3 regions of the Gracilibacillus caseinilyticus genome follow, and region 1 is predicted to be linked to each of the others. Evidence: riboswitches for the same ligand, from Rfam matches in the RefSeq annotation. Region 1 holds a riboswitch; each other region holds the start of a gene.
What was found. A riboswitch is a leader RNA that binds a small molecule or an ion and turns the genes downstream of it on or off. The one in region 1 is predicted to bind cyclic di-GMP.
Positions count from the first base shown of each region.

Region 1 (3,288 bases):
TATTGCCGGTCAGGATTTATATGATACGATTGAAAAAGGAGAACCTGTGGAATATGGATTGTATGTCCAGGTGATGGATCCAGATCAAGCAACTAACCTCCCGTACGACCCATTAGATGATACGAAGATTTGGGATCAGCAACAATTTCCGTTTCATCCTGTCGGTCGTATGGTGTTAAACAAAAATCCGGATAACTACATGGAGCAAGTAGAAAAGGCTGCCTTCTCCCCATCGAATTTATTGGAGGGGGCTGAGCTATCCGATGATAAAATGTTACAAGGTCGTGCAAATATATATTGGGATTCTCAACGTTATCGTATTGGTCCGGATTTCCGAAATGTACCAGTAAACAAAGAGGCAGATTGGTGGCCAGGTGATTTAGTTACTAGCGGTAATGATCGATTTGTAGAAGGTACACTTCAACGATCTGACATTGAAAAACAGAATGATTTTACACAAGCAGGACTTTTTTTTGAATCACTTTCCCAGAAAGAACAAGGAGATTTGATTGAAAATATAGCAGATGGATTGGCTACAGTTTCCTCAGACGTATTGGATATTATATACCAATATATGCAACATGCATCCGGTGATTTAGCAGGGAAACTGAAAAAAGCTGTGACGAAGAAAAAAGAGAAATAGAGCATACCAATCTGATGTGTCTACATTTGATTAAGTAAGAACTTCGTCCGTTGATAGGTTAAGTACAAGGATAAACATGGGTCAACTATAGATCCATGTTTTTTGTATCAACTAACAAATTTATACGATTCGTCAAAATCCAACAATAATACAATTTATTCGCTATTGAAAACCTACTAATCTATTCGGTATAATAAAAAAACATTGAATTCAAGATAAATGGATGAACAAACCTTATAAAAAAAGGATGATCATGTATGGTCTTACAATCGCTTCTGATTATATTTTTACTATCTGCCTCCTTGTATCTTTCCTACATAACCAGCCGAAAAAGATAACTATCCCCAAACCCTCTCTTTCTATCAATGTCAAAAACAGATCATTTTCGACAGAACTCAGCAATTTCATATAGTTCATTCAGCCTTTATAAATGGATTTTTCTTCAATTTACCATGTCATTTGATTCATTTTCGCTATTAGAATATTATGGTTATTGCAATTAAACTAGGAAAACGGTATGATAGACATAGATAATTAAAGTATTTGATAAAGGCAAACTGCTCGAAAGGGTAGGACGCAAAGCCTAGGGTCTACGGGTTTTTAATTCGACATCTTATACCTATGATCGCCTGGTTACCTAAAATTACACTAATCGGATACGTGTGTGTGACGAAGAAAGTTTTTGTCATTTTAGGCTATTTCTGTGCTTTTTTTCAGGAATAGTCATTTTTTTTGGGAATAAAAAAGAGGAGGTAAAAACATGCGAATTGCAATTGTGAAAGAAGCTTCTATTTATCGCGAGGGTTTGGTAGGGGTGCTTTCGACGGAATTCAAGAACTATGATGTAATCGCAGTGGAACCGAAACAACAGGAGAAATTACGTGACTATATCATTGATTTGTTAATCATTGATATCGATACGAAAAATGACATAATGTCACTTGTTGAAAAATATGTGGAAAATAACAAGAAAATCATCATCTGGACGGAGAATCCACATCACAATAATCTAACCGAACTGTTCAAAATGAATTTACACGGCTATTTCTTTAATGGAATGGAAAAAGAAGAACTGATTGATGCCATTGATAAAATCGTTGCAGGGAATCATTATATTCACCAGGATCTTGCACCTGTCCTATTAGGGGATTATCGCCAAATTTATAATCGTAAAGAGTCAAGACCAGTTGGCGTCTTTACCAATCGCGAGTGGGAAGTCATGGAGCTCTTAACGAAAGGTTACAGTAATCAGCGGATCAGTCAAAAACTCTATATCACCGATAAGACAGTTAAAAATCATATTAGTTCCATCTTACGCAAATTGGAAGTGCCGGACAGAACGAATGCTGTTATAACGGCATTTCGTAATGAATGGTTTCATGTATCATAAGTAAGTGAGAAGCCTGTGTCACTAAGTGCACAGGCTTATTTTTGTGTATTTATACAATTTATGTATGAATTTTACATAAAAGATGAGAATTTATATGTCATAAAAAATACTATTATGTTATAATTTCGAATATAGTGTGTCTTGGACAGCAGCAGTCAGAAATACATTACATGCGGAGGTTACAAAAATATGGAAGAAACGATATCACTCAAAGAGATTTTTGAAGTGTTAAAAAAGCGTTTACTGCTCATTGTTTTGTTAATGGTTGGTGCAGCAGGAGCAGCAGCAATTATCAGTTTTTTTATTTTAACCCCAACCTATCAATCTAGTACGCAGTTTATAGTTAATCAGGATACAAGTGAAACGAATAGTGTCGATATCAATCAAATTAGATCTAACTTAGAAATTATCAATACATATAATGACATTCTCACAAGTAATCGTATATTAGATCAAGTGATTGAAGAGTTGAATTTAACGATCTCTCCTAGTGCTCTTAGCGAGAAGATATCTGTGGCCAACTCAGAAAGCTCTCAAGTAGTGAAACTATCCGCGACCGATACAGATCCTGATGTAGCAGCTGACATTGCTAATACGACGATAGCCATCTTCCAAGAGGATTTACCCGAATTAATGAACGTTAATAATGTCAGTGTCTTATCGGAAGCAGTAGTACCAGCAGACCCAACACCTGTAAATCCGAAGCCAATGTTGAATACAGCGATTGCCCTTGTCATCGGTGCCATGATCGGAGTAGGTTTAGCGTTCTTATTTGAATACCTCGATAACACGGTGAAGACAGAACAAGATGTAGAAAAAACATTAGAATTACCTGTACTTGGTGTGATCTCCCATATTGATGAGAAAGATATGATGTCAATGGGAAAGCCCGTTTCCATCAGTCACAAACGAGAGAGGGGGAGCTTTAGTGGTCAGAAGAAAAAAACAGTCTAAAGTATCGAACGTTCGTCACTTAATTACGAAATTGAACCCACGCTCCCCGATTACTGAGCAGTACAAAACAATTCGAACGAATTTACAGTTCTCTTCCGTTGACGGAGATTTAAAAACCATGCTGGTTACGTCGTCTGGTCCGTCAGAAGGAAAGTCATCGACTACCGCTAACCTTGCGATTGTATTTGCGCAACAAGGTAAGAAGGTGTTGCTTATTGATGCCGATATGCGGAAGCCAACGTTGCATTATACATTTCGCATGGATAACAGAAGAGGATTAAGTAGCGTTTTAGTAGGAGAG
Region 1 covers NZ_CP095072.1:2,055,542-2,058,829, forward strand. Annotated here, with positions in the region: gene MUN88_RS09750 (catalase) at 1-643, shown strand, start outside; cyclic di-GMP riboswitch class I at 1,185-1,284, shown strand; gene MUN88_RS09755 (response regulator transcription factor) at 1,404-2,033, shown strand; gene MUN88_RS09760 (YveK family protein) at 2,223-2,987, shown strand; gene MUN88_RS09765 (CpsD/CapB family tyrosine-protein kinase) at 2,962-3,288, shown strand, end outside.

Region 2 (3,288 bases), 770 kb from region 1:
TGCCACCACAAACATCGCAGAAAACAAAGGGCTTACAAATCAGCTCAGTAACATTTGCAAATCCATTTTACCAACGTCCTTCAACTGTCTGTCTTCTTAGCTGTTTCCAGCGTTCTATGATGCAGCTTTTTCTCTTCATACATTAGCGTATCTGCATGGTGCAATAATTCGTCAATTGTGTTTCCGTGATCCGGAAAGAAGCTCAATCCGATACTGGCAGATAGAAGCATTTCTTTTTGATTAATCAGAAGTGGCTGCTGAATAATTGATAGTAACTCTTCGCATAGTTGGTCGACTTCTTCATTCTGTGCTATTTCTACAATACCTACAAATTCATCACCGGCCAAACGGTAAAAAATAACGGGCTTTGATCGTTGAAATTCTTTTAATCTCTTTGCCAATACTTTTAAAAGCAAATCCCCACCACTATGGCCGAGAGTATCATTTACTTGTTTAAATTTATCTAAATCTATAAAAATAATAGCAAGGCGCTCTTCGCGGATCTCACGATCTAAACATTCACTTAAATCCGTGTGAAAGGAATGCCGATTTGGTAAATTAGTTAATGTATCAAAGTGTGCTAATTGGTATAGTTTTGCTTCTGATGCCATCAATTGATCTGTTCGGGCAGTTAATAGCTCATTTTTCTTTCTGACTTCGATAAACATCGACTGAAGACGATTTGCCACTTTTTCAATATTTAATCCTAATTTCGAAAATTCAAAAATAGATGTATCACGCCAGAAGAACCGTTCCTGTCGCTGCATTTTTTCAGGAAGATCACTCGTCATTTGGGTAAGACGAGTTAAGGAATTTGATAAAATTCTATTGACAAGCATGCCAAAGAATAAAGCCACAAACAATACGAATAATGCAAATAGTAAATAATCAATTAAGTTACGAGTTAATTCCAATACTTCACTTTGCGTCGGAATGACCAGATAGGTACTTTTATTCAAAAAATTCATTTCACCTATGTAATAACCTTGTGCCCAATCAAAGATAGTGGGAGTTCTTATCGGCAGCCAAATGGAACCATCCGTATGTATCTCTTTCACAAAACCAGTTGTAAAATATTCAATATTCGTTTTAGCTGTCAATTGATTAGCATCTACCCATAATTGATTATCCTTGTCTAGAATGAAAATTCGTTTATTTGTATGTCCGATAAAATGATCAAATACTTCCTTGATTCTTGCTTTTTCCGATATCGCATTCAAATCATAGTTTTGAATTTCAGTGGAATCCATTTCATCAATTTTATATTGAACCTGCTCTATTAACTGCTGATGCTCTTCGTGATAAAGCTGATATAAATCATTCTCCATCTCTTTGGTGTTCACTAAAATAATGATCAGTAATGGAAGAACTGCAGAAAAGATTAATATATGTGAAATGACTTGCCCAAAATATAAGCGATGCTGATGCCGAAAGTACTTCTTAAATTTCGGTACAAGAGGTAGATAATCACAAACTATATCCGCAACAAGTGCAGCAAACAATATTTCTGTCACCGATTGTACAACTAGAAAATCTGTCAATTCACGGGAATGAGGTAATAGATCTGAATAAAATAAGACGATTAAAGAATATACTAAAAATATCAATAAAGAATACGCAAAACTCCAGGTGAACAAGTCTTTCCTTTTTGTCACATATAAAGAACCAATTAGTAATACTTCTATTATGCTATAGAAAACAAAGCCGTTATCCATTCCCGTGAAGTAAGTGATACCGCTCATTACACTTACTAACAGAAGAGCGAATCGCACACCGAATATGCGTATAGCAGCTAGGTAGAGGATTGACGAAAAGCTTAATGTAACACCGAAGATCAAAGGGATGGAAAGATATTGCGCCATGACAGTCAACGCAAGTATAAAAAAAAATAAACTAACAAGCTTGTAATCTCTATTGCGCATTATTCTAAGCTCCTTGTCTGGTATTACCGTTTTAAGATACTATTAAAATGAAGTTGATTACCTTAGCTCACATATTTCATACAGGAGGATATAAATTATGTCATCTAAAAAACCCATACAAAAATGTATAGGTTCCCCTGTGATATTTATCAGGTAACCCAGCCATCGTCGTGAAATTTCACCTTAGATCTGTGGTTTTGCGTCTCTATTTTTCAATAGATTTGCCTTTTCTAATTATATAGTACTATTTTATCACATTTCTTTCCAATTATTTAGTTCTATCAAAACTATATTCCTATCCATTTTAATATAAATAGTATCAAACAATCAATATCATTTGATATTTATTTAATAAATTCTTTCTATACATGAAAGAGAAATCAGTTCGATTAACACGAACTGATTTCTCTGCTATCACCTTATGGTAATACGACTTCATCTTCCCACGCTAGCATGCCACCTGTCATGTTTGTCGCTTTAATACCATTTGCTTCTAGATATTCTGTAGCACGTCCACTTCTTGCACCTGAACGGCAGATCATATAGTAATGTTGGTTCTGATCAAATTCATCCAACCGATCTGGTATTTCTCCTAAACGGATTTGTATTGCTCCTGGGATCATCCCTTGTGCTACTTCTTCATCCTCACGAACATCTACGATATGAAGTTTTTCTCCTTCTTTTAATTTTTCAGCTAGTTGATTTGGTTGAATTTCGTTCATGTTGATACCTCCCATAAATTATCTATCCTTAGTATAGCAATTTTAAATAAATAATGTAATATTTCCATCTTCTGAATCATCAATATATGCTGCAACCCCTGCATATTCAATGTCTTCTAATAATTCTTCTTTTTGTAATTCGAGTAAATCCATTGTCATTGTGCAAGCAATCAATTTCACTTCTTGCGCCTGCGCCATTTCCACCAACTCGTGTACTGGTAAAGCATTATGCTTCTTCATTACATGTTTAATCATTTGTGGTCCCAAGCCTAAATAATTCATTTTTGACAATCCCATTTTGTTTGCACCTTTAGGCATCATTTTTCCAAATATTTCTTCTAGTAATCCTTTTTTTACATGAAGGTGTTCATCTTTTCGCAGCGCATTTAATCCCCAAAATGTGTGAAAAATGACCACCTCATGGTCATAAGCAGCAGCTCTGTTTGCTATAATATAGGCAGCCATCGCTTTATCATAGTCTCCATGAACAATACTATCGTGGTTTTCTTGTTTGACATATCTACCACCCATTCTACCTGTACCTGTATAGGTATATTAAAATATGGAAAGAAACTGCCTTATCCCGCAAAAATAGATATAACGTATAAGACAGTTACCTTATTATTTAACGACTCTTTACTAGT
Region 2 covers NZ_CP095072.1:2,828,795-2,832,082, reverse strand. Annotated here, with positions in the region: gene MUN88_RS13305 (diguanylate cyclase domain-containing protein) at 81-1,922, opposite strand; cyclic di-GMP riboswitch class I at 2,072-2,158, opposite strand; gene MUN88_RS13300 (rhodanese-like domain-containing protein) at 2,342-2,644, opposite strand; partial or broken gene MUN88_RS13295 (DsrE/DsrF/DrsH-like family protein) at 2,687-3,162, opposite strand; gene MUN88_RS13290 (metal-sensitive transcriptional regulator) at 3,270-3,288, opposite strand, start outside.
Region 2: linked by a shared signal. The riboswitch ahead of MUN88_RS13305 (diguanylate cyclase domain-containing protein) and the one ahead of MUN88_RS09755 (response regulator transcription factor) in region 1 are both predicted to bind cyclic di-GMP.

Region 3 (3,288 bases), 1.0 Mb from region 1:
TTTTTGAAGCAAAACGATTCATGGCACCCGCAGAATTACAAATATGCATGTATTATCGTGACATGGAGCAATTATTTAATAAAATGGAAGAGTGGCAAGAGATTTATTTAGACAGGATGGAAGAAACCGATCAGATGAAATACACGTTATGTCATGGAAATGTAAAACCATCCCATTATATGATTACGGGAATGAATACTTATTTATTAAATTGGGAGTATGCATTAATGACTTCGCCGACTTATGATTTAGTATCGTATTATCAATATTTATTCCGGTTTCATGACTGTGACATGGATAAAATCACAGAATCATTTTCAGTATATTGCCGATATATAGATTTATCAGACTATGAGAAAGCATTGCTTGTATTGCAACTGTTGTCACCCCATAACTGGTTTCAATCTATGTCGGACACCCTTCAGCCTAGAAGGGGCACAAGTAATGTAAGAAAGTCCATTGAAATCGAAAAAGAGTTCCGTAAACTGTTTCACGGCTTCCAAATGCAAGAATATATCTACCAGACACTGAAAACGGACCCTGTAGATGAATTAGGTTAAATCCATTCCAATTGAAAGGCGAGCAGGATACCAATTAATATCCCTAATAATAAAACATCAAAGGTTGTAGGGAAAAATACGGTGCGAATCCCTTGAAATACGACGATTGGTAAAATACAACGCTCACAGATTAAGATCCATTCTCTCGCCCAAGGAGGTAGACGGTATCGATAATAACGTGCCACGATATCACCTCATTTTCATTATATTTTTGTTATATTCTAGCTTATGCAGTCAAAGTGGAATCGTACCCCATATTTATTAATCGAATTTTGAAATAAACGGAAAGAACTACATCATTCATGTTAGCCGAGTGATAAATAAGGGGTTCGCACGCTAAGTTAAAATACTTAGTTCAAAATTAGTAAAAAAGTATTTTTTTTGCAGGAAAATTGATTTTTTTATCGAATATATATTATTAGAATATATTAATCAAAGAAGTCTCTATCGGATGCGTATAAGAGGTTGTCTTCAATATGAGAAGTAGCATAAATTTATTTAATTTAATTATTTCCCAGTATTATCATACGCTGACAATGGCAGACAAGCATCACTGTATTAAATTCAATTTTTCTGGATGTTACAAAAGAATCATCTGTTTTGGAATGCGTTGCTGAATAGTAGATACAGCAAGGATTCTGCACTATCATTCAAATGTATAACAAAGTGTATAAACAGGTTTATTGTAATGAATTTTGCTAATTCATCACCTAATTAGCAAATAGTAAAAAAGCGGTATGTTTCTATATTTACTGAATATAATTTACTAATTACAAATGTTGTTTATATTACTGTTCGTTTTGTTGGGCTGCTGTGGTATTGCAATTCGTTCAAGGTGTTTTCGTGTAGCATGCATAATCAGAAAAAGGCAAACCTATTGCAAGATAGGGACGCAAAGTTCCAGGTCCGTTCATTTATCCAATACGGACGGCTGAGCTGCCTGAAATACAGATTTGTATTTTAGGAGGAGAAAGATTATGGAATCGAAGTTAAATGTGGATTATGAATGGATCTATCTAATGCTGAAAGCGAAAGAGATTGGTTGTACAACAGAAGAAATAAAAGAATTTCTGACAAAGAAAATGCCAGAGAAATGTGTGGAACAGTATTAGACCTAGAAAACCCTATGTGACATAGGGTTTTTATTTTTGTGAAAAGGGTATAGCATATTAGACGCTTATACGTATCATTTGCTATACTAAAAATGATACGTATTGAGTACATATCTAGTCAAAAGTGAGATAAACTATCATAGTTTAGCAATGATATCGACAGGAAAGGAATGATTAGATGACAGTGAAGAAACCAAAAATCGTAGTACTAGGTGCAGGTTATGCCGGTATGATGACAACGAAACGACTTACGCAACAATTCTCTCCTGAAGAAGTGGATATTACATTAGTTAACAAGCATAATTATCATTACCAGACGACATGGCTGCATGAAGTAGCAGCTGGTACGATTGATGTAAACCGCTCCAGGATTATGATCTCTGATGTGATTAATACTAGACATGTAAACTTTGTACATGACACCGTTAAGCAAATTAATAAAGATGACAAAACGGTTGAATTGGAAAATGGTACACTTAGCTATGATTTTCTTGTGATCGGTTTAGGCTTTGAGAAAGCTACCTTTGGCATTCCAGGTATGGAAGAGCATGCATTCTCCATTCAGAGTGTAGATAAGAGTCGTATGATTCGTGACCATATTGAATATCAATTCTCACGTTATCGAAATGAACAAGATCCTGATCCAAGCATGCTTACGATTGTTGTTGGCGGTGCTGGTTTTACCGGAATCGAATTTCTTGGTGAACTTGCGGAACGCATTCCCGCTCTATGTAAAAAATATGATATTCCACGTCAAGATGTGAAAATTATTGACATTGAAGCGATGTCTACTATTTTACCAGGTTTTGATGAGGATTTACTAAGCTACGCAAAAGAATCGTTAGAAGCGCGTGGTATTGAATTTAAGCTCGGTACTATGATTAAAGAAGTGAAAGAAGATCGTGTAATTGTCGGAGAAGACAGAGAGGAAATTAAAACAGACACGTTTGTTTGGACTGGTGGTGTACAAGCCAATCGCATTGTCGGAGAATCCGGATTCGAATTGACGAAAGGTAAAGTGAACGTGGATGCGACGTTACGAACACCAGAGCAAGATGACGTATTTATTCTAGGAGATTGTGCCTGGGTGATGAATGAGGAAACAGGCAAACCTTACCCACCTACAGCACAAATTGCGATCCAGGAAGCAGATGTATGCGCGCATAATATCAGAACACTTATTTATGGCGGTACACTTCGGACGTTCCATTTTGACAATAAGGGGACAGTTGCTTCTCTAGGTGGAAGTGATGCAATGGGTACTGTTTTTGAAGGGAATAAGTTATATGGTATGCAGGCCAAGGTGATGAAGAATGTGATCGATGATCGCTATTTATTCATGTTAGGTGGACCTAAGCTGGTGTTACGAAAAGGAAAATTCCGTCCATTTTAATTCAAAGCATGATCTGATCTAGGAGGTAGAAAAATGAAAAATACTTTACTTTACACATTAGTTACGGCAGCAGCGACAATTGCTTATGTCTTAATCTCTCGAAAAATGGAAGATAAGCGAGACTTTCGCTAAGTACAAAGAGCAGATGCCATTGTGTATCTGCTCTTTTTTTACAAGGTAAGAAAGATTTCAGCTAAAGATTCAGAAAATAAAAGTGTAAGTT
Region 3 covers NZ_CP095072.1:3,084,458-3,087,745, forward strand. Annotated here, with positions in the region: gene MUN88_RS14520 (phosphotransferase) at 1-560, shown strand, start outside; gene MUN88_RS14525 (YszA family small membrane protein) at 557-745, opposite strand; cyclic di-GMP riboswitch class I at 1,418-1,504, shown strand; gene sinI (DNA-binding anti-repressor SinI) at 1,538-1,672, shown strand; gene MUN88_RS14535 (NAD(P)/FAD-dependent oxidoreductase) at 1,851-3,065, shown strand.
Region 3: linked by a shared signal. The riboswitch ahead of sinI (DNA-binding anti-repressor SinI) and the one ahead of MUN88_RS09755 (response regulator transcription factor) in region 1 are both predicted to bind cyclic di-GMP.